Regions from separate parts of the Romboutsia hominis genome, predicted to be linked through region 2. Evidence: a T-box and tRNA genes for the amino acid it is inferred to sense, from the RefSeq annotation. Region 2 holds a T-box; the other regions hold tRNA genes.

Region 1 (9,442 bases), 660 kb from region 2:
CCTATTAGTATCGATAAGCTAAATACATTACTGCACTTACACCTTCGACCTATCAACCAGGTAGTCTTCCTGGGGTCTTACCCTTACGGTGGGAAATCTTATCTTGAAGTTGGCTTCGCGCTTAGATGCTTTCAGCGCTTATCCATTCCGTACATAGCTACCCAGCCATGCCCTTGGCAGAACAACTGGTACACCAGAGGTACGTCCATCCCGGTCCTCTCGTACTAAGGACAGGTCTCCTCAAATTTCCTACGCCTGCGACGGATAGGGACCGAACTGTCTCACGACGTTCTGAACCCAGCTCGCGTACCACTTTAATGGGCGAACAGCCCAACCCTTGGGACCTACTACAGCCCCAGGATGTGATGAGCCGACATCGAGGTGCCAAACCTCCCCGTCGATGTGGACTCTTGGGGGAGATAAGCCTGTTATCCCCAGGGTAGCTTTTATCCGTTGAGCGATGGCCCTTCCATGCGGAACCACCGGATCACTAAGTCCGACTTTCGTCCTTGCTCGACCTGTATGTCTTGCAATCAAGCTTCCTTTTGCCTTTACACTCTTCGCACGATTTCCGACCGTGCTGAGGAAACCTTTGAGCGCCTCCGTTACTTTTTGGGAGGCGACCGCCCCAGTCAAACTGCCCACCTGACGGTGTCCCAAGACCTGATTCAAGGCCTCTGGTTAGGATCCCAGTACTACAAGGGTGGTATCCCAAGGATGACTCCACACAGACTGGCGTCCATGCTTCATAGTCTCCCACCTATCCTGTACATGTAGTACCAAGACCCAACGTCAAGCTACAGTAAAGCTCCATGGGGTCTTTCCGTCCTGTCGCAGGTACCCGGCATCTTCACCGGGATTACAATTTCACCGAGTCTATTGTTGAGACAGTGCCCAAATCGTTACGCCTTTCGTGCGGGTCGGAACTTACCCGACAAGGAATTTCGCTACCTTAGGACCGTTATAGTTACGGCCGCCGTTTACTGGGGCTTAAGTTCACTGCTTCGGATTACTCCTAACAGATCCCCTTAACCTTCCAGCACCGGGCAGGCGTCAGCTCCTATACATCGTCTTGCGACTTAGCAGAAACCTGTGTTTTTGGTAAACAGTCGCTTGGGCCTATTCTCTGCGGCCATCCAAAGGATGGCACCCCTTATCCCTAAGTTACGGGGTCATTTTGCCGAGTTCCTTAACAATAGTTCTCTCGCTGGCCTTAGGATACTCTCCTCACCCACCTGTGTCGGTTTACGGTACGGGCACCTTTAACCTCGGTAGAGACTTTTCTCGACAGTGTGAAATCAGCTACTTCGCTCTAAAGAGCTCCCCATCGTACCCTAGCATTATCAAGACGGATTTGCCTATCTTGACTGCCTCAGTACTTAGCCACACATAACCAACAGTGTGGTTAGCTTATCCTACTGTGTCATCCCATTCCTCAAACGGTTATTGGTGGTACAGGAATATCAACCTGTTGTCCATCACCTACGCCTTTCGGCCTCGGCTTAGGTCCCGACTAACCCAGGGCGGACGAACCTTCCCCTGGAAACCTTGGGTTTACGGCCCGTGGGATTCTCACCCACGTCTCGCTACTCATGCCAACATTCTCACTCGTATACTGTCCACATGTCCTTACGGTCATGCTTCAGCCTGCATACGAAGCTCCCCTACCCATCATAAATGATGCCGTAGCTTCGGTAGTACGTTTTAGCCCCGGAAATTTTCGGCGCAGGATCACTCGACCAGTGAGCTATTACGCACTCTTTAAATGAGTGGCTGCTTCTAAGCCAACATCCTGGTTGTCTGTGCAATCCCACATCCTTTACCACTTAACGTACATTTAGGGACCTTAGCTGACGATCTGGGCTGTTGCCCTCTTGACTATGAATCTTATCACCCACAGTCTGACTCCTGAGCAAAAGAAGACGGCATTCGGAGTTTGATAGTCTTCGGTAAGTGCAATACCCCCTAGGACATTCAGTGCTCTACCTCCGTTTCTCTAAGCTCAAGGCTAGCCCTAAAGCTATTTCGGGGAGAACCAGCTATCTCCGGGCTCGATTGGAATTTCACCGCTATCCACAAGTCATCCCCGAGCTTTTCAACGCTCGTGGGTTCGGTCCTCCACGAAATTTTACTTTCGCTTCAACCTGCTCATGGATAGGTCGCCCGGTTTCGGGTCTACGTCAAGTAACTTAAATCGCCCATTTAAGACTCGCTTTCGCTACGGCTCCACACCTTAAGTGCTTAACCTTGCTACTTAACGTAACTCGTTGGCCCGTTCTACAAAAAGTACGCGGTCACACAAGAAATGTGCTCCCACAGCTTGTAAGTACAGGGTTTCAGGTTCTATTTCACTCCCCTCCCGGGGTTCTTTTCACCTTTCCCTCACGGTACTATGCGCTATCGGTCACTAGGTAGTATTTAGGCTTGGAGGATGGTCCCTCCTGCTTCCCACAGGGTTTCACGTGTCCCGTGGTACTCTGGATCATATCTGAAGTCTTCTCGTTTTGACTACGTGGCTGTTACACTTTATAGCGGAGCTTTCCAACTCTCTTCGTCTACAATAGCCTCTTCGTTGATGATATGTCCGCAACCCCAACAAAGAAAACTTTGTTGGTTTGGCCTGTTCCGCGTTCGCTCGCCGCTACTTACGGAATCGATTTTTCTTTCTCTTCCTCCAGGTACTTAGATGTTTCAGTTCCCCGGGTTCCCCTCGCTAAGCTATGTATTCACTTAACGATACTTAGACATTACTCTAAGTGAGTTTCCTCATTCGGAAATCTTCGGATCAAAGTTTACGTGCAACTCCCCGAAGCTTATCGCAGCTTATCACGTCCTTCATCGGCTCCTAGTGCCAAGGCATCCGCCCTGCACCCTTAATAACTTGACCAGTTATTAAAAAGTTATCGCGAATGAACAAACTTCGTATTCACTCAGTTTATTCCATTGCTTAAAGTTATTTTAAAGACTTTTCTTGTCTATTTATAAAAAATGATGTCATATCACTAAATGTTATACAGTTTTCAAAGTACTAAAGTACGTCGCCAACAAACAAATTTCGTATTCACTCAATTTATTCTGTTGCTTAAAGTACTAATTTTGAGGTTCTAATGAACTCTCAAAATTAAACAGTAGGTAATTCTCCTTAGAAAGGAGGTGATCCAGCCGCACCTTCCGATACGGCTACCTTGTTACGACTTCACCCCAGTTATTGATTTCACCTTCGACGGACGCTTCCAAAAGGTTAGCTATCCGGCTTCGGGCGCCCCCAACTTCCGTGGTGTGACGGGCGGTGTGTACAAGACCCGGGAACGCATTCACCGCAGCATTCTGATCTGCGATTACTAGTAACTCCAGCTTCATGTAGGCGAGTTTCAGCCTACAATCCGAACTGAGAATGGCTTTAAGGGATTAGCTCCACCTCACGGTTTGGCTGCCCTCTGTACCACCCATTGTAGCACGTGTGTAGCCCTAAGCATAAGGGGCATGATGATTTGACGTCATCCCCACCTTCCTCCAGGTTATCCCTGGCAGTCCCTCTAGAGTGCCCAACTTAATGCTGGCAACTAAAGGCAAGGGTTGCGCTCGTTGCGGGACTTAACCCAACATCTCACGACACGAGCTGACGACAACCATGCACCACCTGTCACTTCTGTCCCCGAAAGGAAAGATGCGATTAGGCATCGGTCAAAAGGATGTCAAGCTTAGGTAAGGTTCTTCGCGTTGCTTCGAATTAAACCACATGCTCCGCTACTTGTGCGGGTCCCCGTCAATTCCTTTGAGTTTCACTCTTGCGAGCGTACTTCCCAGGCGGAGTACTTAATGCGTTAGCTGCGCCACCGAAGGGGGTAACCTCCGACAGCTAGTACTCATCGTTTACGGCGTGGACTACCAGGGTATCTAATCCTGTTTGCTCCCCACGCTTTCGTGCCTCAGCGTCAGTTACAGTCCAGAGAGCCGCCTTCGCAACTGGTATTCCTCCTAATATCTACGCATTTCACCGCTACACTAGGAATTCTACTCTCCTCTCCTGCACTCAAGTCTTACAGTTTCAAGAGCTTACTACGGTTGAGCCGTAGCCTTTCACTCCTGACTTGAAAGACCGCCTACGCACCCTTTACGCCCAGTAATTCCGGATAACGCTAGCCCCCTACGTATTACCGCGGCTGCTGGCACGTAGTTAGCCGGGGCTTCCTCCTCAAGTACCGTCATTATCTTCCTTGAGGACAGAGCTTTACGACCCGAAGGCCTTCATCGCTCACGCGGCGTTGCTGCATCAGGCTTTCGCCCATTGTGCAATATTCCCCACTGCTGCCTCCCGTAGGAGTTTGGACCGTGTCTCAGTTCCAATGTGGCCGATCACCCTCTCAGGTCGGCTACTGATCGTCGCCTTGGTAAGCCGTTACCTTACCAACTAGCTAATCAGACGCGGGTCCATCCTGTACCGCCAGAGCTTTGATAAGAAAGCCATGCGACTTTCTCATATTATCTCGTATTAGCATACCTTTCGGTATGTTATCCGTGTGTACAGGGCAGGTTACCCACGCGTTACTCACCCGTCCGCCGCTCTTTACCGAAGTAAATCGCTCGACTTGCATGTGTTAGGCACGCCGCCAGCGTTCATCCTGAGCCAGGATCAAACTCTCAAATAAAAGTTGTTACCTGCTCAGACTATCATTATCTGAATATCTGGCTTGGTTTGTTTTCGATTCTTTTAAGAATCAGTTATATAAATTAACCTACTGTTTAATTTTCAAAGTTCATTTTCATTTTGCCCTTTTCTTAAGGACAAGTAATACTATATCATCTTATTTTTAAATCGTCAATACTTTTTTAAAAAAAATTATTTTTTATTTATAATGTGCTTTTCAACAATTATATTATGTGTAAGATAGAGTATATTTATTCATTATTTTATTATTAACTTAAAAAAAATTAGCTATGCAATTTTATTTAAATTAATACAACTATATGCTTATAAATTTGATAAACTATATATATTTAAATATTATTATTAAGATGAATGAAAATTATATCCAAAGGCATATAATCATCTGCTTATAATTAACCTATTCACAAAAATCTTTTATCTTCTATATTATACTTAATATAAGTTTATTAAGTATAATTAAATTACTTATTATAAAAAAGAAAGGATATTAAGTAATATTAATACCCTTCCTCTTTTATTAATCAACTTGTGATAATAATCTTCTCGCAACATCAGATACTTTTAATTCACCTAGTTCTGCATGTCCTATCGCTATAACTACTTTTATGGCATCATCTGTATTATCCCATTTATAAGCCCTAGCATTCATAACAGCATCTTCTGGCATTATTTCTTCTAGTTCCATAGCTAATTCATCTGCTAATGTTATATATTCATCAAATAAATCTTCACTATCTATTTCTTCTAAATCATAGTCTTCTTTTATTATTTCATTTAAATTGTCTATATCTATACTTATTTGGTAAGCTAATGTATCTTCTCTTTTTGTTCCTTTAGTTAAATCTTTTTCTACTATAAAGTCACTATTTTCTTGTATAGTCTCTTTTAATTCTTCGCTATCTACTATTTCATCCCCAAAAACTACGTACATGATTTAATCATCTCCTTAGAATTATTTTGCTATTGATTCTACTAAAGACTCTTGTAATGTCTTCTTTATTCCTCTTTCCTTAGCAATCTTTATTAAATATCTATATCTTGATTTTTTTGCCTCTAATTCATATATAGCAACATCCACTAACTCTGGATCCGTAACTAGTTGAAAAAAATGTTCTGCTGTTTCAACATCCAACTGAGCTCTTTTTATCTCCTTTATTAGTTTTTGCTTTTCTTTATTTTTATTAATGTTTTTTATTTTAGACATAGTCATCCTCCCTAAATTATATTTTATTAAGAATTTTGACATATTCTAAAATCTATATACCATTATATGTAAATTTAATTCCTTTATCAAGATAATATATATTCTTAGTTTTATTTTTTGCATATAAAAACCTCTAGTGATTTTCACTAGAGGTTACACTGGTGGGATTAACAGGGCTCGAACCTGTGACCCCCTGCTTGTAAGGCAGGTGCTCTCCCAGCTGAGCTATAATCCCGGATATGGTGCGCCCAAAGGGACTCGAACCCCTAACCTTCTGATTCGTAGTCAGACACTCTATCCAGTTGAGCTATAGGCGCAATTTTGGAGGCGACACCCAGATTCGAACTGGGGATCAAGGAGTTGCAGTCCACTGCCTTACCACTTGGCTATGTCGCCGTAATATAAATGGTGACCCATCCGCGACTCGAACGCGGGACACCCTGATTAAAAGTCAGGTGCTCTACCGACTGAGCTAATGGGTCATTTTAAATGGGGTGGATAATGAGATTCGAACTCACGGCCTCCAGAGCCACAATCTGGCGCTCTAACCAACTGAGCTATACCCACCATATCTATATTGGTCGAGGTGAAGGGACTCGAACCCCCGGCCCCATGGTCCCAAACCATGTGCGCTACCAAACTGCGCTACACCTCGGTATTACTGAGTAATTAATGTGGTGGGCCATCAGGGACTCGAACCCCAGACCTACCGGTTATGAGCCGGGCGCTCTAACCAACTGAGCTAATGGCCCACATTAATTAAGTGGTAGCGGTAACAGGAGTCGAACCTGTGACCTTTCGGGTATGAACCGAACGCTCTAGCCAACTAAGCTATACCGCCACGAATTAATGGTGCCCAGAGGCGGAATCGAACCACCGACACGGGGATTTTCAGTCCCCTGCTCTACCGACTGAGCTATCTGGGCATTTGGCGGAGAGGGTGGGATTCGAACCCACGGTGCCGTTAAGCATCACTGGTTTTCAAGACCAGCTCCTTAAACCACTCGGACACCTCTCCGTATTGGTGACCCATCCGCGACTCGAACGCGGGACACCCTGATTAAAAGTCAGGTGCTCTACCGACTGAGCTAATGGGTCATATTTAATTTGGCAGGGGATGCAGGACTCGAACCTACGCATGTAGCAGTCAAAGTGCTATGCCTTACCGACTTGGCGAATCCCCTATGAATGTGGTGAGCGCACAGGGATTCGAACCCCGGACACACGCCTTAGAAGGGCGTTGCTCTATCCAGCTGAGCTATGCACCCACATTATTTATTTGGAGCGGGAAACGAGATTCGAACTCGCGACTTCAACCTTGGCAAGGTTGCGCTCTACCACTGAACTATTCCCGCATAGTTTAGTTTATTAAAAGTGGTGCGGATGAAGGGAGTCGAACCCCCACGCCGTAGGCGCCAGATCCTAAGTCTGGTGCGTCTGCCAATTCCGCCACATCCGCATACTTTTTATGGTGGAGGATGGTGGATTCGAACCACCGAAAGCAATGCTAACAGATTTACAGTCTGCCCCCTTTGGCCGCTCGGGAAATCCTCCGTATTTATGGAGCTGGTGATAGGAATCGAACCTACAACCTGCTGATTACAAGTCAGCTGCTCTACCGTTGAGCCACACCAGCGTATTGGCGGGAATAACAGGACTCGAACCTGTGACCCAATGATTAACAGTCATTTGCTCTACCAACTGAGCCATATTCCCACATAAAAAGTATTTATTAAATTTAACTTGGCGACCTGGAAGGGACTCGAACCCTCGACCTCCAGCGTGACAGGCTGGCATTCTAACCAGCTGAACTACCAGGCCGCGAATGGTGGGACTAACAGGGCTCGAACCTGTGACCCCCTGCTTGTAAGGCAGGTGCTCTCCCAGCTGAGCTATAGTCCCATAAGTTTTTGGAGCGGGTGAAGGGGATCGAACCCTCACAGCCGGCTTGGAAGGCCGGAACTCTACCATTGAGCTACACCCGCATATTAAGTTGGTGACCCATAGGGGAATCGAACCCCTGTTACCGCCGTGAAAGGGCGGTGTCTTGACCGCTTGACCAATGGGCCATATTTATTTGGTTGCGGAGGCAGGACTCGAACCTGCGACCTTCGGGTTATGAGCCCGACGAGCTGCCAACTGCTCCACCCCGCGATATTAAAGTTGGTGCCGAAGACCGGAATCGAACCGGTACGAGAGGTAAGTCCCGCAGGATTTTAAGTCCTGTGCGTCTGCCAGTTCCGCCACTTCGGCATTCAATTTTTTTGAGTGGAGGCGACACCCAGATTCGAACTGGGGATCAAGGAGTTGCAGTCCACTGCCTTACCACTTGGCTATGTCGCCTTATTAAATGGGGTGGATAATGAGATTCGAACTCACGGCCTCCAGAGCCACAATCTGGCGCTCTAACCAGCTGAGCTATACCCACCATATCTATATTGGTCGAGGTGAAGGGACTCGAACCCCCGGCCCCATGGTCCCAAACCATGTGCGCTACCAAACTGCGCTACACCTCGGTATTACTGAGTAATTAATGTGGTGGGCCATCAGGGACTCGAACCCCAGACCTACCGGTTATGAGCCGGGCGCTCTAACCAACTGAGCTAATGGCCCACATTAATTAAGTGGTAGCGGTAACAGGAGTCGAACCTGTGACCTTTCGGGTATGAACCGAACGCTCTAGCCAACTAAGCTATACCGCCACGAATTAATGGTGCCCAGAGGCGGAATCGAACCACCGACACGGGGATTTTCAGTCCCCTGCTCTACCGACTGAGCTATCTGGGCATTTGGCGGAGAGGGTGGGATTCGAACCCACGGTGCCGTTAAGCATCACTGGTTTTCAAGACCAGCTCCTTAAACCACTCGGACACCTCTCCGTATTGGTGACCCATCCGCGACTCGAACGCGGGACACCCTGATTAAAAGTCAGGTGCTCTACCGACTGAGCTAATGGGTCATATTTAATTTGGCAGGGGATGCAGGACTCGAACCTACGCATGTAGCAGTCAAAGTGCTATGCCTTACCGACTTGGCGAATCCCCTATGAATGTGGTGAGCGCACAGGGATTCGAACCCCGGACACACGCCTTAGAAGGGCGTTGCTCTATCCAGCTGAGCTATGCACCCACATTATAGTTTATTAAAAGTGGTGCGGATGAAGGGAGTCGAACCCCCACGCCGTAGGCGCCAGATCCTAAGTCTGGTGCGTCTGCCAATTCCGCCACATCCGCATACTTTTTATGGTGGAGGATGGTGGATTCGAACCACCGAAAGCAATGCTAACAGATTTACAGTCTGCCCCCTTTGGCCGCTCGGGAAATCCTCCGTATTTATGGAGCTGGTGATAGGAATCGAACCTACAACCTGCTGATTACAAGTCAGCTGCTCTACCGTTGAGCCACACCAGCGTATTGGCGGGAATAACAGGACTCGAACCTGTGACCCAATGATTAACAGTCATTTGCTCTACCAACTGAGCCATATTCCCACATAAAAAGTATTTATTAAATTTAACTTGGCGACCTGGAAGGGACTCGAACCCTCGACCTCCAGCGTGACAGGCTGGC
Region 2 (9,442 bases):
TTTTTGTATATTTTTTAAATTTTTCTTAACTAATACTTATCTTTATATTTATATTATTAAATATTTTCAATTTCTTTTATATTATTAGAATTTTCAATATAATTTTATATTCTAAATTTAATAATATTTTTAATCTAATTAATTTCTAAAAAGCTTTTAATTAACTTTTATATAAAAAATTTGCTTCACTTATGCTGCCAACGACTTTGTCCGTTGCTAAGATTATTATTTTTTATATTTTTAAACCTATTGATATATCTTATTTTCATGAATTATCAATAGGTTTATGCTTAATATAATAATTTTCTTGTATGTAAAAAAGTACCTCTTAATGAAATACTTCATCAAGAGGTACTTTTTAAATTATTTCTTTATAACTTTTATTCCAGTCATATGGTCATTTAAATTATGACTTTCTAAAGTTTCATCTTCTACTCTATTTATTTCTACAGCTAATGTTTCTGATTTTATATATTCATCATAATTTTCTACAGCTTTAGCTATTTCATCATCTGAATTAAATTCTATAACTATGTTATCTAAAACATCAAAGTTATTAGATTTTCTTATTTGTTGTATCTTAGATATAAATTCTCTTGCATATCCTTCTTCTATTAACTGTGTTGTTAATGTTGTATCTAATATAACAAATAAGTTGTTTTCCATAGTTACATTAAATCCTTCTTTAGCTGATATGTTTATTAAAACATGGTCTTTGTTAAATTCAAAGTTTTCTCCGTTTATATCAACAGCAAAACTTTCACCATTTTCTAATTTAGGAACAACTTCATTTGGATTTAATTTATTTAATGCACCAGCAAAGAACTTCATGTTAGCACCAAGTATTGGTCCTAAAACTTTAAAGTTTGGTTTTAAGCTAAAGTTCATATATTCAGATAAATCTTTTGCAAATACAACTTCTTTAACGTTAAGTTCTTCTTTTATTAAGTCTACAACATCACTTATAGTAGCTTCAAACTTACCATCTACTAATACTTTTTGTATTGGTTGACGTACCTTTATTCTTGTAGCTTCTCTTGATGCTCTACCTAATGTAACTAGGTTTTTAACTAAGTCCATCTTCTCTTCTAATTCATTGTTTATTAAATCTAAATTAGCTTTTGGATACGTACTTAAATGTACTGAAACTTCATTAGTTAAGTTTCTGTATATTTCTTCTGATATATATGGAGTAAATGGAGCTATAAGCTTACAAAGCTCTGTTAATATTTCATAAGTTGTATTGTAAACTGATTTTTTATCTTCAGTTAATTCAGTCGCCCAGAATCTTCTTCTTGAACGTCTTATATACCAGTTAGATAAATCTTCGTTTATAAATTCTTGAATAGTTCTAACTGTTTTGTTTAATTCAAATATCTCTAAGTTTTCTTCTACTTCTTTCTTTAAGTTGTTAAACTTAGATAATATCCATCTATCTAATTCTGGTCTGTCTTTGTATTCTACAAAGAAGTCAGTTGGATTTATATTATCAGTATTTGCATATAAAGCAAAGAAGTTATATACATTTTTCATAGTTCCTAAGAACTTGCTTTGAACTTCTTTTAATCCATCAACATCAAATCTTGTTGGAGTCCATGGTGGAGATACGTATAATAAGTACCATCTTAAGGCATCTGCTCCATATTGGTCAAATAATTCAAATGGATTTACTGTATTTCCTCTAGACTTACTCATCTTCTTACCTTCTTTATCTAAAACAAGGTCATTAACTAAAACTCTCTTGTATGGAGCTTTCCCCATAACAAATGTTGATATAGCAAGTAATGAATAGAACCATCCTCTAGTTTGGTCTATACCTTCACAGATGAAATCTGCTGGGAATAATTCTTCAAAGTTTTCCTTGTTTTCAAATGGGTAATGATGTTGAGCAAATGGCATCGAACCACTGTCAAACCAACAGTCTATAACATCTGTTACTCTTGTCATAGGCTTACCACAGCACTCACATTTTAGATGTATATTATCAACATATGGTCTGTGAAGTTCTACTGTTTTAGGATCTACTTCTTCTATAGCTTTTTGAGCTAATTCTTCTCTTGAACCTACAGAATCTCTATGTCCGCATTCACACTTCCATATATTAAGTGGAGTACCCCAATATCTACTTCTTGATATAGCCCAGTCATTTAAGTTTTCTAACCAGTTTCCAAATCTACCTTCACCAACGAAGTTTGGATACCATTCAACTGTCTTATTGTTAGCTATTAATTGGTCTTTTAATTTTGTCATTTCTATATACCAGCTTGGCTTAGCATAGTATAAAAGTGGAGTTTGACACCTCCAGCAGTGAGGATAATTATGAGCTACTTTTTCTTTGCTAAATAATTTATTTTCACCGTGTAACCATTTTATTATTTCAACATCTACTCCATCTTCCATAACGAATTTTCCTTCCCATGGAGTAGTTGTAAATTTACCTGCTTCAGATACTGGTTGAAGTACTGGTAAATCATACTTTCTACCTAAGTTGTAGTCATCTTCACCAAATGCTGGTGCAGTATGTACTATACCTGTACCATCTTCAGTTGTAACGTAGTCTCCGCAAGTTAAGAAGAATGCTTTTTTATCAGCTTCAACAAAAGGCATTAATTGTTCATACTCTATGTATTCTAAATCTTTACCTTTCATTTCTTCTAATACTTCGTAGTCTTCACCTAAAACCTTGTTAGCTAAAGCCTTAGCTACATAATAAACTTCATCATTTTGCTTAACTTTTATGTAGTCTATTTCAGGACCTACTGTTAATGCAACGTTTGATGGTAATGTCCAAGGTGTAGTTGTCCATGCTAAGAAATACTCATCAGCATCTTTTCTTTTAAACTTAGCTATTACTGTATTATTTTTTATTTCTTTATATCCTTGTGCAACCTCATGAGATGCAAGACCAGTTCCACATCTTGGACAATATGGAAGTATCTTATGACCTTCGTATACATATCCTTCTTTGTTGAACTTGTTTAATATCCACCATACAGATTCTATATAGTTGTTATCTAAAGTTATATATGGATTATCTAAGTCTATTTCGTATGCCATTCTCTCAGTCATATCTCTCCACTGTTTTTCATAAGTGAAAACAGACTCTCTACACTTTTGATTAAATTTATCTATTCCGTAAGCTTCTATTTCTTGCTTATCAGATAAACCTAATTCCTTTTCTACTTGTATTTCAACAGGTAGACCATGTGTATCCCAACCAGCTTTTCTTTTTACTTGCTTTCCATTCATAGTTTGGTATCTACAAACAGAGTCTTTTAATGTTCTAGCTATAACATGGTGTATTCCTGGGTTTCCATTTGCTGTTGGAGGACCTTCATAGAATACGAAACTTGGATCATTTTTCCCTTTTTCTAAAGTTTTCTCAAGTATGTTTATATCATTCCAATACTTAGAAACTTCTGCTTCTGCTTGCTTTACAGAAGAGTCAACTAATGACTTAAACTTTGACATAGTATCACCCTTTCATATTAATTGTTATCTAAATTTTGTTAGAATATTTAAACCTAACTAATTTACATTTTAATTTTTTGTATTAAAAAACTCGTCCCCCTAAAACAAGGGACGAGTATTAATCGCGTTACCACCCTAATTCTATACATATATAAAATATACTTTACTTATGTATAGCACTTAAATAGTATAACGGCACTTTACCGGCACAGCTTAATCAAATACTTTTTCAGCCTGCAGCTTCGGAGTGATTTTCCACTTTATAAATTTATTGGTTCTCAGCAACCCAACTCTCTGTAAAATTATCTAAAGCTTACTGTCTCCATCATAGCTTTTATTTATATTTTTGTTTATAATATGAGATTTTATAACAAATCGTCAAAATAGTCAATTACTTTTTATTTTATATTAATCTAATGTAGCTGCTGCCTCTTTTTCTATTGGCATATCAAATAATGTTGTCTCAAAAGCTCTCATATCATTTTCATCAACATTATAGAATATTTCATCTATACTTCTTATTTCATCTTCTAGTAAAGATTTAAATTTATTTCTAAATACTTTAAATTCTTTTACCATTTCATTATATTCTTTTCTTATTTCTATTACTTGATTATTAGCTTGTTCAATTATTTGTCTTGCTTTTAAATCAGCTTCTTCTACTATTATCTTAGCTTTTTTATTTGCAGCAGTACAAGTATCTTCTGCAACACTTTCAGCTCTTATAAGTGTAGCTTTTAATGTTTCTTCTATATTTTCATATTTGTTTATTTGATCTTGATATAATCTTACTTTTTCTTTAAGGTCTGAATTTTCTCTACATAGATGTTCATAATCTTCCTTAACTGCATCTAAAAATTCATCAACCTCTTCTTCTCTGTATCCTCTTATTCCTTTTTTAAATTCCTTATTTTCTATTTCTATTGGAGTAAGCATGCTTTTCTCCCTCCTATATTATTAACTTAGCACAAACTTTTATTCTGCCTTTTTTAGTAATATCTCCTATTTTAGATATTACTGCCCTACCTTTACCTCTAACTGATATTAGTGAATTATTTTCTATTTCTTTAGATGCAGATGTTATCTTTTCATAATTAACAAAAACTCTTTCTGCATTTATGTATTTTAAACTTTCTTGTCTTGATATATTATATAATCCACTTATAATACAATCTAGCCTACTTGATGATACTGTAAATGATATATCTTTATAATTTAATGAGCTTTCTATTATATCTTCTCTTGATATTTCATACACTGAAACACTATTTGTCGAAACTTTTTGTAAGTTCATAATTATAAAATCACATATATCACAACTTACAATTATTTGGCAAAAGCTATCGTGTATAATAATATCTCCTATCATCTCTCTTTTTATACCAAGACCCATAAGAGACCCTAAATAGTCCTTATGTGATATGCTTTTAAACTTAAAATTACCTTCTACTTGTATAAATTTAAGGTTATCATCTATATCTTCATATTCCATATAAAATGGATATATAAATATTTTACTTCTTTCAGCCTCTTTATGTCCACCATCAACAGAGTATTTTAAATCACTATAAGAATTCAAAATAGCAATAGCATTTTTGATTTCATAAGGATTTAAAAATTCCGTTTGTCTTACATCATAATTTTTCATTGTGGCATTAGCTTTATCTATAACCTTAAACATTTTATTTTTTAATTCTATATCCTTAATATGATTAGTTAGTTTTAGCCTGTCCACTATTATCTCCTCTTAATAGAACACGATTAGTGCCACCCTCTTTAGTAACATTAATACTAATATTGCTATCATTGGTGAAAAATCTACCGGTCCACTATTGTACTTATACATTATAGACCTTATAGGACCTTCTATTGGTTCTGTTATATTATTTAATATATAGTATAACTTACTTCCCATCCCATTAGGAAACCAAGACATTAAACTCTTTATAATTATTATCCAAGATAATATATCAAATAGATAATATAAAGCCAATCCTATAGTACTCATTATTTAACCCCTTTACTTTTATATTTTATTTATTATTTTGCCAAGGGAAAAGTGTCTTGCTGTTTTCTAATTCCTTTTTTAAATTTGCATCTATATCTACATTATTTGGTGCAAGTATAAATATAGCTTTAGATACTTTTTGTATACTTCCCTCTAAAACATATACAGCTCCATTCATAAAGTCAAATATAGACTTCTTAGCAACTGGATCTTTTAAATTTTCTAAGTTAACTATTACAGTTCTCTTACTCTTTAAATGATCCGCTATAGTTGTAACTTCATCGTATTTTTTAGGTTCTACTATTACAACCTTCATTTGAGTGTTAGTATGTAACTTTACTATGTTAGTATTTTTTATAGCTGTTCCAATTTCTGGTTCCATATCTAGTTCATCTTCAATTATTTCTTCTTCTTCGATATAATCTTCATCTTCCTCTATAAACCAATTTTTAAACTTAGTTATCATGTTATCTCCCATTATTGACTTCCTCCTTATTTATTAATCAAATTTTAAATTCATATAATCTACTTATCGTAATTTCTGGCTCCAAATATAGAGGTTCCAACTCTAACTATATTAGACCCTTCCTCTATTGCTATTTCATAATCATTGCTCATTCCCATAGATAAATATTCCATAGAAACATTGTTTATATTTAACTTATCAATTTCTACAGCTAATTCCTTTAATCCTCTAAATACTTTTCTAACTTCATCTTTATTTTCTGTAAAAGGCGCCATAGTCATAAGACCTTTAATTTTTATATTATTATAATTATTTGCTACTTCTTTTATAAAATCTATAGCACCTTCTTTATATATACCATGCTTGCTTTCTTCTTTTGATATATTTATTTGTACTAAACAATTTATAGTCTTATCTATTTTTTCTGCCCTTTTTTGTATTTCTTCACATAAAGCTATTCTATCTAAAGAGTGTATCATATAAACCTTATCTATTATATACTTTACCTTATTAGTTTGTAAACTTCCTATTAAATGCCAATTTACTTTATCGCCTATAACTTCATACTTTCTAGCTAGTTCTTGTGGCTTATTTTCTCCAACATCTTTAACTCCATTTTCTATAGCTTCTAAAACCTTATCTACATCTACAGTCTTAGTTACTGCTAATAAAGTTACTTCATCAATTTTTCTATTAGAAACATTACAACTATTTTTAATTTTTTCTCTTACCATATCTAAATTTTCTTTTACGCTTGACACTTTATCACCTACTTTATTTTTATTTTCTTATTTATAATATTTGGGTTTAATACAACCTCATCATGCAATGCAATCACTTTTTCTTTATCGCTACTATCATTTTTTACGAATATATAATCATCAGCTTCATAGGCAACATCACTTAATTCAACAAATTCCATATTGTTAGTTTGCTGATTTAATATATATACCCCTTTTTTCTTGTCTACTGATTTTATAGATTTCTTTGGTATCTTAAAACCTTCTATATGCTTATATATTATATCAAATTCTTCTACTCTTGTATCATAAATTCCTATATTTTGGCTAGTTATTTTTAGTATTACTATGATATCATCATTATCTTTTTTAACCTTATTGACCTTACCATCTAATATTTCTTCATTAAAAGATATTTCAATCTTATTACCTACTTCAAAATATTTCCTATATTTTTCTTCTATACATACTGCTATATATACATCATTTGGATTAACTATTTTAAATACTGGATCATTTTCTTTAATTTTTTTATCATTTGAATTTATATCTGTATAGTTATTATTAGTATTCTCTATATCATCTTTGGTTAAATAATCTATACTATCTGTATTATACTTTCCTTCATTTTCATCTATTTTATAAGATATTACTCCTGATATATCAGCTTTTACATAAGATGTAGAACTTTTTGCCTTTTTTTCTAGAATTGCTTTTTTATTTTTACTATTTTCTAACTGATTAGCTGTGATATGTTTTAATGTACTATTATCTTGACTATCTATTTGTTCCTTTAACTTATTTATTTCTTTGTCTAAGTTTTCTATATCTGAATTTATTTTTTCTATATCTATATCCTTATATATATATCCTATATTTTCTGATTTTTGTACTTTTTCACCTTCTTCATGTAGATTTTTAAACGTTCCATCTGCATTTGATACAATTACACTCTCATCTTTTATTACAAGCCCTTTTGTATTAATTTTTAGCTCCATATCTTCTAATTCAACGGCCATAGTCCTGGTATTTTCACCTATTAAAAATATACTAATTTGAAATACAAAATATATAGCTATTCCTAGTATTAGTATTTTAGATATTTTCTTATTTTTCATACTTTTCCCCCTTTAAATCTAGGTACTTTATTAATTCTTCAAATAATATTATATTTCCTTTTATTGTGGTGATTCTAAATCTTAAATATTTGCTTGTATATTTAATTTTGCTTACAATCTAATAAATAAAAAAAAGTGTAGGCTATTAATTTATATAGCCTACACTTTTTTTATTTATTAGATTCCTTTTTAACTTTTTCTTCCCAGAAATCAGCATTCTTTATCCCAAGTTTTATTGGATCAAATGTTCTTTCTTCTCTTGGTATTCCTGCTTTCATTTGTTCTTCATAATCTTTGAAACACTTCATGGCTACATTTGATAATAAAAGTATAGCTATTATATTTAACCAAGCCATACTTCCAACACCTATATCCCCCATAGTCCATGCAAGAGATGCTGTCTTTACACAACCAAATGCAACTGCTCCTAATAATATAACTCTAAGTATATTTATAAATAACTTAGTTGTTTTTCCTTTAAATATTCTCTTACTTATATATATAATATTAACTTCTGCTATATAGTAGTATGCCATTATAGTCGTAAAGGCAAAGAAGAATAATGCTATAGATACAAAGGCTGACCCAAATCCTGGTATCAACGAGTCTACTGCTGTTTGAGTATATATAGGTCCTATCTCAACTCCTGGTAAATTCTCAACAATCATAGCTCCATTTACTCCATGAACGTTATAGCTTCCTGTCATAAGTATCATAAATCCTGTTGCTGAACATACAAATAAAGTATCTACATATACTGAAAATGCTTGAACTAAACCTTGCTTAGCTGGATGACTTACTTCAGCTGCTGCTGCTGCTTGTGGCCCAGTTCCTTGACCTGCTTCATTTGAATAAACTCCACGTTTTACTCCCCAAGCTATTGTTGAACCTATTATTCCTGCAAATGCTTGCTCTGCTCCAAATGCAGACTTAAATACTAACTCTATAATACTTGGTAATTGTTCTATATTAACAGCTATTATTACAAGAGACATTAATATATAAATCCCTCCCATAAATGGAACTATTAATTCTGCTGCAGAACTTATTCTTTTTATTCCACCAAATATTATAAGTGCTAGTAATATAACTAGGACTACAGTTATTATCATTGGGTCTATCTTAAAAGCATTATTTACTGCTACTGTTATAGAGTTAGATTGAACACCAGGTAGTAATAATCCTGTTGCTAATACTGTTGCTAATGCAAATAATATGCCGTACCATTTAGAAAACTTAGTATTTCCAAGTCCCTTTTCAATATAGTATGCTGGTCCTCCACGATATAATCCATCATGTTCTTCTTTATAAACTTGGGCTAATGTAGATTCTGCAAATGCTGATCCTGCACCTAAAAATGCTATTGCCCACATCCAAAATAGTGCTCCTGGTCCTCCCATTGCTATAGCCGTCGCTACCCCTGCTATATTACCGGTACCTATACGCCCTGCTAGCGCTGTACATAGAGCTTGAAATGATGAAATACCCTGAGCTGATTTTTCTCCTTTAAATAATAAGGCTACCATTTCTTTAAGGTGTCTTATTTGAGAGAATTTGGTTCTAAAAGAAAAATAAATACCTGAACCTAAACATAAAAATACTAACCAGTTACTCCAAATAATATCATTTATTGCATAAA
Region 3 (9,442 bases), 530 kb from region 2:
AAAAGATTAAATAATAAAATATAATTTTTAGCAAGAATCATTAAAAAAATATACAAAATAGTGAAGAATATAGTATCCCAATGGGAGAAAGGATATTAAAAAAATAAAAAATGAAGATATATAGATTAATTTTTATAAAGGAAAGCTTAATAAAAATATAGAAAAATACATAAAATTAAGTTTAGGGGGAAATAGTATGTTTGGGGTTATGAATTGGATATGTTTAATATGTGTTAGTTTATTAGTTGGAGAAATTATGATTTATTTTTGCAAAGATGTAATAAAAATTTTAGATTTAAGTAAAAATAAAAAAGCTAGAAGTGTTGAAATTACTAAAGCTAGAGAACAAGTAAATATATATGAAACTAAGATAGCAAAATAAAATTAAAAAAAGTTTTGAAAAAGTGTTGACGTTATAAAAATAAGGTGGTATAGTATTACTTGTCCTTAAGAAAAAGGCAAAACGAAAAACACAAAATAAAGTGTAAATAAGAACTTTGAAAATTAAACAGTAGGTTAATTTATAATAACTGATTCTTAAAAGAATCGAAAACAAACCAAGCCAGATATTCAGATAATGATAGTCTGAGCAGGTAACAACTTTTATTTGAGAGTTTGATCCTGGCTCAGGATGAACGCTGGCGGCGTGCCTAACACATGCAAGTCGAGCGATTTACTTCGGTAAAGAGCGGCGGACGGGTGAGTAACGCGTGGGTAACCTGCCCTGTACACACGGATAACATACCGAAAGGTATGCTAATACGAGATAATATGTTTTTATCGCATGGTAAAAACATCAAAGCTTTTGCGGTACAGGATGGACCCGCGTCTGATTAGCTAGTTGGTAAGGTAATGGCTTACCAAGGCGACGATCAGTAGCCGACCTGAGAGGGTGATCGGCCACATTGGAACTGAGACACGGTCCAAACTCCTACGGGAGGCAGCAGTGGGGAATATTGCACAATGGGCGAAAGCCTGATGCAGCAACGCCGCGTGAGCGATGAAGGCCTTCGGGTCGTAAAGCTCTGTCCTCAAGGAAGATAATGACGGTACTTGAGGAGGAAGCCCCGGCTAACTACGTGCCAGCAGCCGCGGTAATACGTAGGGGGCTAGCGTTATCCGGAATTACTGGGCGTAAAGGGTGCGTAGGCGGTCTTTCAAGTCAGGAGTGAAAGGCTACGGCTCAACCGTAGTAAGCTCTTGAAACTGTAAGACTTGAGTGCAGGAGAGGAGAGTAGAATTCCTAGTGTAGCGGTGAAATGCGTAGATATTAGGAGGAATACCAGTTGCGAAGGCGGCTCTCTGGACTGTAACTGACGCTGAGGCACGAAAGCGTGGGGAGCAAACAGGATTAGATACCCTGGTAGTCCACGCCGTAAACGATGAGTACTAGCTGTCGGAGGTTACCCCCTTCGGTGGCGCAGCTAACGCATTAAGTACTCCGCCTGGGAAGTACGCTCGCAAGAGTGAAACTCAAAGGAATTGACGGGGACCCGCACAAGTAGCGGAGCATGTGGTTTAATTCGAAGCAACGCGAAGAACCTTACCTAAGCTTGACATCCTTTTGACCGATGCCTAATCGCATCTTTCCCTTCGGGGACAGAAGTGACAGGTGGTGCATGGTTGTCGTCAGCTCGTGTCGTGAGATGTTGGGTTAAGTCCCGCAACGAGCGCAACCCTTGCCTTTAGTTGCCATCATTAAGTTGGGCACTCTAGAGGGACTGCCAGGGATAACCTGGAGGAAGGTGGGGATGACGTCAAATCATCATGCCCCTTATGCTTAGGGCTACACACGTGCTACAATGGGTGGTACAGAGGGCAGCCAAACCGTGAGGTGGAGCTAATCCCTTAAAGCCATTCTCAGTTCGGATTGTAGGCTGAAACTCGCCTACATGAAGCTGGAGTTACTAGTAATCGCAGATCAGAATGCTGCGGTGAATGCGTTCCCGGGTCTTGTACACACCGCCCGTCACACCACGGAAGTTGGGGGCGCCCGAAGCCGGATAGCTAACCTTTTGGAAGTGTCCGTCGAAGGTGAAATCAATAACTGGGGTGAAGTCGTAACAAGGTAGCCGTATCGGAAGGTGCGGCTGGATCACCTCCTTTCTAAGGAGAATTACCTACTGTTTAATTTTGAGAGTTTTTATAAAAAATCTCTTGACAAAATTCGACAAATATAATAAAATGTTTATGTTGAAAAATGACATGGGGGTGTAGCTCAGCTGGGAGAGCACTTGCCTTGCACGCAAGGGGTCAGGAGTTCGATCCTCCTCATCTCCACCATTAGTACTTTGAAAACTGTATAACATTTAGTGATATGACATCATTTTTTATAAATAGACAAGAAAAGTCTTTAAAATAACTTTAATAACTGGTCAAGTTATTAAGGGTGCAGGGCGGATGCCTTGGCACTAGGAGCCGATGAAGGACGTGATAAGCTGCGATAAGCTTCGGGGAGTTGCACGTAAACTTTGATCCGAAGATTTCCGAATGAGGAAACTCACTTAGAGTAATGTCTAAGTATCGTTAAGTGAATACATAGCTTAGCGAGGGGAACCCGGGGAACTGAAACATCTAAGTACCTGGAGGAAGAGAAAGAAAAATCGATTCCGTAAGTAGCGGCGAGCGAACGCGGAACAGGCCAAACCAACAAAGTTTTCTTTGTTGGGGTTGCGGACATATCATCAAGGTCGAGGTCATCGTAGATGAAGAGAGTTGGAAAGCTCCGCTATAAAGTGTAACAGCCACGTAGTTGAAACGATAATTCGATAGATATGATCCAGAGTACCACGGGACACGTGAAACCCTGTGGGAAGCAGGAGGGACCATCCTCCAAGCCTAAATACTACCTAGTGACCGATAGCGCATAGTACCGTGAGGGAAAGGTGAAAAGAACCCCGGGAGGGGAGTGAAATAGAACCTGAAACCCTGCACTTACAAGCTGTGGGAGCACATTACTTGTGTGACCGCGTACTTTTTGTAGAACGGGCCAACGAGTTACGTTAAGTAGCAAGGTTAAGCACTTAAGGTGTGGAGCCGTAGCGAAAGCGAGTCTTAAATGGGCGATTTAAGTTACTTGACGTAGACCCGAAACCGGGCGACCTATCCATGAGCAGGTTGAAGCGAAAGTAAAATTTCGTGGAGGACCGAACCCACGAGCGTTGAAAAGCTCGGGGATGACTTGTGGATAGCGGTGAAATTCCAATCGAGCCCGGAGATAGCTGGTTCTCCCCGAAATAGCTTTAGGGCTAGCCTTGAGCTTAGAGAAACGGAGGTAGAGCACTGAATGTCCTAGGGGGTATTGCACTTACCGAAGACTATCAAACTCCGAATGCCGTCTTCTTTTGCTCAGGAGTCAGACTGTGGGTGATAAGATTCATAGTCAAGAGGGCAACAGCCCAGATCGTCAGCTAAGGTCCCTAAATGTACGTTAAGTGGTAAAGGATGTGGGATTGCACAGACAACCAGGATGTTGGCTTAGAAGCAGCCACTCATTTAAAGAGTGCGTAATAGCTCACTGGTCGAGTGATCCTGCGCCGAAAATTTCCGGGGCTAAAACGTACTACCGAAGCTACGGCATCATTTATGATGGGTAGGGGAGCTTCGTATGCAGGCTGAAGCATGACCGTAAGGACATGTGGACAGTATACGAGTGAGAATGTTGGCATGAGTAGCGAGACGTGGGTGAGAATCCCATGGGCCGTAAACCCAAGGTTTCCAGGGGAAGGTTCGTCCGCCCTGGGTTAGTCGGGACCTAAGCCGAGGCCGAAAGGCGTAGGTGATGGACAACAGGTTGATATTCCTGTACCACCAATAACCGTTTGAGGAATGGGATGACACAGTAGGATAAGCTAACCACACTGTTGGTTATGTGTGGCTAAGTACTGAGGCAGTCAAGATAGGCAAATCCGTCTTGATAATGCTAGGGTACGATGGGGAGCCCTTTTGGGCGAAGTAGCTGATTTCACACTGTCGAGAAAAGTCTCTACCGAGGTTAAAGGTGCCCGTACCGTAAACCGACACAGGTGGGTGAGGAGAGTATCCTAAGGCCAGCGAGAGAACTATTGTTAAGGAACTCGGCAAAATGACCCCGTAACTTAGGGATAAGGGGTGCCATCCTTTGGATGGCCGCAGAGAATAGGCCCAAGCGACTGTTTACCAAAAACACAGGTTTCTGCTAAGTCGCAAGACGATGTATAGGAGCTGACGCCTGCCCGGTGCTGGAAGGTTAAGGGGATCTGTTAGGAGTAATCCGAAGCAGTGAACTTAAGCCCCAGTAAACGGCGGCCGTAACTATAACGGTCCTAAGGTAGCGAAATTCCTTGTCGGGTAAGTTCCGACCCGCACGAAAGGCGTAACGATTTGGGCACTGTCTCAACAATAGACTCGGTGAAATTGTAATCCCGGTGAAGATGCCGGGTACCTGCGACAGGACGGAAAGACCCCATGGAGCTTTACTGTAGCTTGACGTTGGGTCTTGGTACTACATGTACAGGATAGGTGGGAGACTATGAAGCATGGACGCCAGTCTGTGTGGAGTCACCCTTGGGATACCACCCTTGTAGTACTGGGATCCTAACCAGAGGCCTTGAATCAGGTCTTGGGACACCGTCAGGTGGGCAGTTTGACTGGGGCGGTCGCCTCCCAAAAAGTAACGGAGGCGCTCAAAGGTTTCCTCAGCACGGTCGGAAATCGTGCGAAGAGTGTAAAGGCAAAAGGAAGCTTGATTGCAAGACATACAGGTCGAGCAAGGACGAAAGTCGGACTTAGTGATCCGGTGGTTCCGCATGGAAGGGCCATCGCTCAACGGATAAAAGCTACCCTGGGGATAACAGGCTTATCTCCCCCAAGAGTCCACATCGACGGGGAGGTTTGGCACCTCGATGTCGGCTCATCACATCCTGGGGCTGTAGTAGGTCCCAAGGGTTGGGCTGTTCGCCCATTAAAGTGGTACGCGAGCTGGGTTCAGAACGTCGTGAGACAGTTCGGTCCCTATCCGTCGCAGGCGTAGGAAATTTGAGGAGACCTGTCCTTAGTACGAGAGGACCGGGATGGACGTACCTCTGGTGTACCAGTTGTTCTGCCAAGGGCATGGCTGGGTAGCTATGTACGGAATGGATAAGCGCTGAAAGCATCTAAGCGCGAAGCCAACTTCAAGATAAGATTTCCCACCGTAAGGGTAAGACCCCAGGAAGACTACCTGGTTGATAGGTCGAAGGTGTAAGTGCAGTAATGTATTTAGCTTATCGATACTAATAGGTCGAGGACTTGACCAAAATAAAATGATAAAGCATTAAATGATATACAGTTTTCAGAGTATTAATTAAAAAACTTTGAAAAAAGTGTTGACAAAATATCATAAAAATGATATTATAATACTTGTTCTGATAAGAACGAAAACACAATGTAGTTATTATAGCAAAGAGGATACACCTGTTCCCATACCGAACACAGAAGTTAAGCTCTTTAGCGCTGATGGTACTTGGAGGGCGACCTCCTGGGAGAGTAAGACATAGCTACGTTGAGGCCCATTGGTCAAGCGGTCAAGACACCGCCCTTTCACGGCGGTAACAGGGGTTCGATTCCCCTATGGGTCACCAATATCCCGGGACTATAGCTCAGCTGGGAGAGCACCTGCCTTACAAGCAGGGGGTCACAGGTTCGAGCCCTGTTAGTCCCACCAATATGCGGCCTGGTAGTTCAGCTGGTTAGAATGCCAGCCTGTCACGCTGGAGGTCGAGGGTTCGAGTCCCTTCCAGGTCGCCACTTAATTAAATACGCGGGAATATGGCTCAGTTGGTAGAGCAATTGACTGTTAATCAATGGGTCACAGGTTCGAGTCCTGTTATTCCCGCCAATATGCTGGTGTGGCTCAACGGTAGAGCAGCTGACTTGTAATCAGCAGGTTGTAGGTTCGATTCCTATCACCAGCTCCATGAATACGGAGGATTTCCCGAGCGGCCAAAGGGGGCAGACTGTAAATCTGTTAGCATTGCTTTCGGTGGTTCGAATCCACCATCCTCCACCACTTAATTAAATATGCGGGTGTAGCTCAATGGTAGAGTTCCGGCCTTCCAAGCCGGCTGTGAGGGTTCGATCCCCTTCACCCGCTCCAAATTATTCTATAATGTGGGTGCATAGCTCAGCTGGATAGAGCAACGCCCTTCTAAGGCGTGTGTCCGGGGTTCGAATCCCTGTGCGCTCACCACTTTATAGGGGATTCGCCAAGTCGGTAAGGCATAGCACTTTGACTGCTACATGCGTAGGTTCGAGTCCTGCATCCCCTGCCAAATTTAATATGACCCATTAGCTCAGTCGGTAGAGCACCTGACTTTTAATCAGGGTGTCCCGCGTTCGAGTCGCGGATGGGTCACCAATGTGGAGAGGTGTCCGAGTGGTTTAAGGAGCTGGTCTTGAAAACCAGTGATGCTTAACGGCACCGTGGGTTCGAATCCCACCCTCTCCGCCATTAACTAAATAAACGGAGAAGTACTCAAGTGGCTCAAGAGGAACCCCTGCTAAGGGTTTAGGCTGGGTAACCGGTGCGAGGGTTCGAATCCCTCCTTCTCCGCCATTATTTTTTTTCGAGGTGTAGCGCAGTTTGGTAGCGCACATGGTTTGGGACCATGGGGCCGGGGGTTCGAGTCCCTTCACCTCGACCAAAAAAATGTGGGCCATTAGCTCAGTTGGTTAGAGCGCCCGGCTCATAACCGGTAGGTCTGGGGTTCGAGTCCCTGATGGCCCACCACATTTTTTTTATAGGGGTGTAGCTCAGTTGGTAGAGCGTCGGTCTCCAAAACCGTGCGCCGGGGGTTCGAGTCCCTCCACCCCTGCCAATTAATTTCTATAAAAAATAAAGAATTTCGAGGTGTAGCGCAGTTTGGTAGCGCACATGGTTTGGGACCATGGGGCCGGGGGTTCGAGTCCCTTCACCTCGACCAAAAAAATGGGCCTATAGCTCAGGTGGTTAGAGCGCACGCCTGATAAGCGTGAGGTCGCTGGTTCGAGTCCAGCTAGGCCCACCAAGGTGCGCCCAGATAGCTCAGTCGGTAGAGCAGGGGACTGAAAATCCCCGTGTCGGTGGTTCGATTCCGCCTCTGGGCACCATATCGTGGCGGTATAGCTTAGTTGGCTAGAGCGTTCGGTTCATACCCGAAAGGTCACAGGTTCGACTCCTGTTACCGCTACCATGTAGATTTAAGAACTTTGAAAATTAAACAGTAGGTTAATTTATATAACTGATTCTTAAAAGAATCGAAAACAAACCAAGCCAGATATTCAGATAATGATAGTCTGAGCAGGTAACAACTTTTATTTGAGAGTTTGATCCTGGCTCAGGATGAACGCTGGCGGCGTGCCTAACACATGCAAGTCGAGCGATTTACTTCGGTAAAGAGCGGCGGACGGGTGAGTAACGCGTGGGTAACCTGCCCTGTACACACGGATAACATACCGAAAGGTATGCTAATACGAGATAACATGAGAGAGTTGCATGGCTTTCTTATCAAAGCTTTTGCGGTACAGGATGGACCCGCGTCTGATTAGCTAGTTGGTAAGGTAACGGCTTACCAAGGCGACGATCAGTAGCCGACCTGAGAGGGTGATCGGCCACATTGGAACTGAGACACGGTCCAAACTCCTACGGGAGGCAGCAGTGGGGAATATTGCACAATGGGCGAAAGCCTGATGCAGCAACGCCGCGTGAGCGATGAAGGCCTTCGGGTCGTAAAGCTCTGTCCTCAAGGAAGATAATGACGGTACTTGAGGAGGAAGCCCCGGCTAACTACGTGCCAGCAGCCGCGGTAATACGTAGGGGGCTAGCGTTATCCGGAATTACTGGGCGTAAAGGGTGCGTAGGCGGTCTTTCAAGTCAGGAGTGAAAGGCTACGGCTCAACCGTAGTAAGCTCTTGAAACTGTAAGACTTGAGTGCAGGAGAGGAGAGTAGAATTCCTAGTGTAGCGGTGAAATGCGTAGATATTAGGAGGAATACCAGTTGCGAAGGCGGCTCTCTGGACTGTAACTGACGCTGAGGCACGAAAGCGTGGGGAGCAAACAGGATTAGATACCCTGGTAGTCCACGCCGTAAACGATGAGTACTAGCTGTCGGAGGTTACCCCCTTCGGTGGCGCAGCTAACGCATTAAGTACTCCGCCTGGGAAGTACGCTCGCAAGAGTGAAACTCAAAGGAATTGACGGGGACCCGCACAAGTAGCGGAGCATGTGGTTTAATTCGAAGCAACGCGAAGAACCTTACCTAAGCTTGACATCCTTTTGACCGATGCCTAATCGCATCTTTCCCTTCGGGGACAGAAGTGACAGGTGGTGCATGGTTGTCGTCAGCTCGTGTCGTGAGATGTTGGGTTAAGTCCCGCAACGAGCGCAACCCTTGCCTTTAGTTGCCAGCATTAAGTTGGGCACTCTAGAGGGACTGCCAGGGATAACCTGGAGGAAGGTGGGGATGACGTCAAATCATCATGCCCCTTATGCTTAGGGCTACACACGTGCTACAATGGGTGGTACAGAGGGCAGCCAAACCGTGAGGTGGAGCTAATCCCTTAAAGCCATTCTCAGTTCGGATTGTAGGCTGAAACTCGCCTACATGAAGCTGGAGTTACTAGTAATCGCAGATCAGAATGCTGCGGTGAATGCGTTCCCGGGTCTTGTACACACCGCCCGTCACACCACGGAAGTTGGGGGCGCCCGAAGCCGGATAGCTAACCTTTTGGAAGCGTCCGTCGAAGGTGAAATCAATAACTGGGGTGAAGTCGTAACAAGGTAGCCGTATCGGAAGGTGCGGCTGGATCACCTCCTTTCTAAGGAGAATTACCTACTGTTTAATTTTGAGGGTTTTTATTTTTTTTGTTAAAAATGAAAATTCTATATTGACAATTTTCACATAAGATAGTAAAATATCTAATGTTGAAAAGACAACTTGGGGGTGTAGCTCAGCTGGGAGAGCACTTGCCTTGCACGCAAGGGGTCAGGAGTTCGATCCTCCTCATCTCCACCATTAGTACTTTGAAAACTGTATAACATTTAGTGATATGACATCATTTTTTATAAATAGACAAGAAAAGTCTTTAAAATAACTTTAAGCAATGGAATAAACTGAGTGAATACGAAGTTTGTTCATTCGCGATAACTTTTTAATAACTGGTCAAGTTATTAAGGGTGCAGGGCGGATGCCTTGGCACTAGGAGCCGATGAAGGACGTGATAAGCTGCGATAAGCTTCGGGGAGTTGCACGTAAACTTTGATCCGAAGATTTCCGAATGAGGAAACTCACTTAGAGTAATGTCTAAGTATCGTTAAGTGAATACATAGCTTAGCGAGGGGAACCCGGGGAACTGAAACATCTAAGTACCTGGAGGAAGAGAAAGAAAAATCGATTCCGTAAGTAGCGGCGAGCGAACGCGGAACAGGCCAAACCAACAAAGTTTT

What was found. The T-box of region 2 lies ahead of ileS (isoleucine--tRNA ligase). A T-box ahead of a tRNA ligase gene usually reads a tRNA of that ligase, here a tRNA-Ile.
Region 1: it has a tRNA-Ile gene. The T-box ahead of ileS (isoleucine--tRNA ligase) is inferred to sense a tRNA for this amino acid. The anticodon was not compared.
Region 3: it has a tRNA-Ile gene. The T-box ahead of ileS (isoleucine--tRNA ligase) is inferred to sense a tRNA for this amino acid. The anticodon was not compared.

Annotation. Positions count from the first base shown of each region.
Region 1 covers NZ_LN650648.1:2,947,944-2,957,385, reverse strand. Annotated here, with positions in the region: rRNA gene FRIFI_RS14575 (23S ribosomal RNA) at 1-2,887, opposite strand, end outside; rRNA gene FRIFI_RS14570 (16S ribosomal RNA) at 3,147-4,649, opposite strand; gene FRIFI_RS14565 (hypothetical protein) at 5,187-5,600, opposite strand; gene FRIFI_RS14560 (DUF2508 family protein) at 5,622-5,873, opposite strand; tRNA gene FRIFI_RS14555 (tRNA-Val) at 6,033-6,108, opposite strand; tRNA gene FRIFI_RS14550 (tRNA-Arg) at 6,114-6,190, opposite strand; tRNA gene FRIFI_RS14545 (tRNA-Cys) at 6,196-6,269, opposite strand; tRNA gene FRIFI_RS14540 (tRNA-Lys) at 6,280-6,355, opposite strand; tRNA gene FRIFI_RS14535 (tRNA-His) at 6,364-6,440, opposite strand; tRNA gene FRIFI_RS14530 (tRNA-Pro) at 6,452-6,528, opposite strand; tRNA gene FRIFI_RS14525 (tRNA-Ile) at 6,549-6,625, opposite strand; tRNA gene FRIFI_RS14520 (tRNA-Met) at 6,638-6,714, opposite strand; tRNA gene FRIFI_RS14515 (tRNA-Phe) at 6,724-6,799, opposite strand; tRNA gene FRIFI_RS14510 (tRNA-Ser) at 6,803-6,891, opposite strand; tRNA gene FRIFI_RS14505 (tRNA-Lys) at 6,896-6,971, opposite strand; tRNA gene FRIFI_RS14500 (tRNA-Gln) at 6,982-7,057, opposite strand; tRNA gene FRIFI_RS14495 (tRNA-Arg) at 7,065-7,141, opposite strand; tRNA gene FRIFI_RS14490 (tRNA-Gly) at 7,154-7,228, opposite strand; tRNA gene FRIFI_RS14485 (tRNA-Leu) at 7,249-7,332, opposite strand; tRNA gene FRIFI_RS14480 (tRNA-Tyr) at 7,343-7,427, opposite strand; tRNA gene FRIFI_RS14475 (tRNA-Thr) at 7,435-7,509, opposite strand; tRNA gene FRIFI_RS14470 (tRNA-Asn) at 7,514-7,589, opposite strand; tRNA gene FRIFI_RS14465 (tRNA-Asp) at 7,618-7,694, opposite strand; tRNA gene FRIFI_RS14460 (tRNA-Val) at 7,700-7,775, opposite strand; tRNA gene FRIFI_RS14455 (tRNA-Gly) at 7,785-7,858, opposite strand; tRNA gene FRIFI_RS14450 (tRNA-Glu) at 7,868-7,942, opposite strand; tRNA gene FRIFI_RS14445 (tRNA-Met) at 7,952-8,027, opposite strand; tRNA gene FRIFI_RS14440 (tRNA-Leu) at 8,038-8,126, opposite strand; tRNA gene FRIFI_RS14435 (tRNA-Cys) at 8,143-8,216, opposite strand; tRNA gene FRIFI_RS14430 (tRNA-His) at 8,225-8,301, opposite strand; tRNA gene FRIFI_RS14425 (tRNA-Pro) at 8,313-8,389, opposite strand; tRNA gene FRIFI_RS14420 (tRNA-Ile) at 8,410-8,486, opposite strand; tRNA gene FRIFI_RS14415 (tRNA-Met) at 8,499-8,575, opposite strand; tRNA gene FRIFI_RS14410 (tRNA-Phe) at 8,585-8,660, opposite strand; tRNA gene FRIFI_RS14405 (tRNA-Ser) at 8,664-8,752, opposite strand; tRNA gene FRIFI_RS14400 (tRNA-Lys) at 8,757-8,832, opposite strand; tRNA gene FRIFI_RS14395 (tRNA-Gln) at 8,843-8,918, opposite strand; tRNA gene FRIFI_RS14390 (tRNA-Arg) at 8,926-9,002, opposite strand; tRNA gene FRIFI_RS14385 (tRNA-Leu) at 9,023-9,106, opposite strand; tRNA gene FRIFI_RS14380 (tRNA-Tyr) at 9,117-9,201, opposite strand; tRNA gene FRIFI_RS14375 (tRNA-Thr) at 9,209-9,283, opposite strand; tRNA gene FRIFI_RS14370 (tRNA-Asn) at 9,288-9,363, opposite strand; tRNA gene FRIFI_RS14365 (tRNA-Asp) at 9,392-9,442, opposite strand, start outside.
Region 2 covers NZ_LN650648.1:2,283,294-2,292,735, forward strand. Annotated here, with positions in the region: gene ileS (isoleucine--tRNA ligase) at 364-3,471, opposite strand; T-box leader at 3,576-3,809, opposite strand; gene FRIFI_RS11195 (DivIVA domain-containing protein) at 3,880-4,407, opposite strand; gene FRIFI_RS11200 (YlmH family RNA-binding protein) at 4,421-5,206, opposite strand; gene FRIFI_RS11205 (YggT family protein) at 5,219-5,479, opposite strand; gene FRIFI_RS11210 (cell division protein SepF) at 5,505-5,957, opposite strand; gene FRIFI_RS11215 (YggS family pyridoxal phosphate-dependent enzyme) at 6,005-6,706, opposite strand; gene FRIFI_RS11220 (biotin/lipoyl attachment domain-containing protein) at 6,715-7,803, opposite strand; gene FRIFI_RS11225 (alanine/glycine:cation symporter family protein) at 7,974-9,442, opposite strand, start outside.
Region 3 covers NZ_LN650648.1:2,809,306-2,818,747, reverse strand. Annotated here, with positions in the region: gene FRIFI_RS13700 (hypothetical protein) at 197-382, shown strand; rRNA gene FRIFI_RS13695 (16S ribosomal RNA) at 604-2,106, shown strand; tRNA gene FRIFI_RS13690 (tRNA-Ala) at 2,208-2,283, shown strand; rRNA gene FRIFI_RS13685 (23S ribosomal RNA) at 2,374-5,276, shown strand; rRNA gene rrf (5S ribosomal RNA) at 5,406-5,522, shown strand; tRNA gene FRIFI_RS13675 (tRNA-Glu) at 5,526-5,600, shown strand; tRNA gene FRIFI_RS13670 (tRNA-Val) at 5,608-5,683, shown strand; tRNA gene FRIFI_RS13665 (tRNA-Asp) at 5,690-5,766, shown strand; tRNA gene FRIFI_RS13660 (tRNA-Asn) at 5,782-5,857, shown strand; tRNA gene FRIFI_RS13655 (tRNA-Thr) at 5,862-5,936, shown strand; tRNA gene FRIFI_RS13650 (tRNA-Tyr) at 5,944-6,028, shown strand; tRNA gene FRIFI_RS13645 (tRNA-Gly) at 6,042-6,115, shown strand; tRNA gene FRIFI_RS13640 (tRNA-Arg) at 6,132-6,208, shown strand; tRNA gene FRIFI_RS13635 (tRNA-Gln) at 6,215-6,290, shown strand; tRNA gene FRIFI_RS13630 (tRNA-Lys) at 6,301-6,376, shown strand; tRNA gene FRIFI_RS13625 (tRNA-Ser) at 6,381-6,469, shown strand; tRNA gene FRIFI_RS13620 (tRNA-Ser) at 6,484-6,574, shown strand; tRNA gene FRIFI_RS13615 (tRNA-Pro) at 6,586-6,662, shown strand; tRNA gene FRIFI_RS13610 (tRNA-Ile) at 6,672-6,748, shown strand; tRNA gene FRIFI_RS13605 (tRNA-Trp) at 6,761-6,836, shown strand; tRNA gene FRIFI_RS13600 (tRNA-Pro) at 6,865-6,941, shown strand; tRNA gene FRIFI_RS13595 (tRNA-Ile) at 6,949-7,025, shown strand; tRNA gene FRIFI_RS13590 (tRNA-Phe) at 7,032-7,107, shown strand; tRNA gene FRIFI_RS13585 (tRNA-Met) at 7,114-7,190, shown strand; rRNA gene FRIFI_RS13580 (16S ribosomal RNA) at 7,312-8,814, shown strand; tRNA gene FRIFI_RS13575 (tRNA-Ala) at 8,936-9,011, shown strand; rRNA gene FRIFI_RS13570 (23S ribosomal RNA) at 9,157-9,442, shown strand, end outside.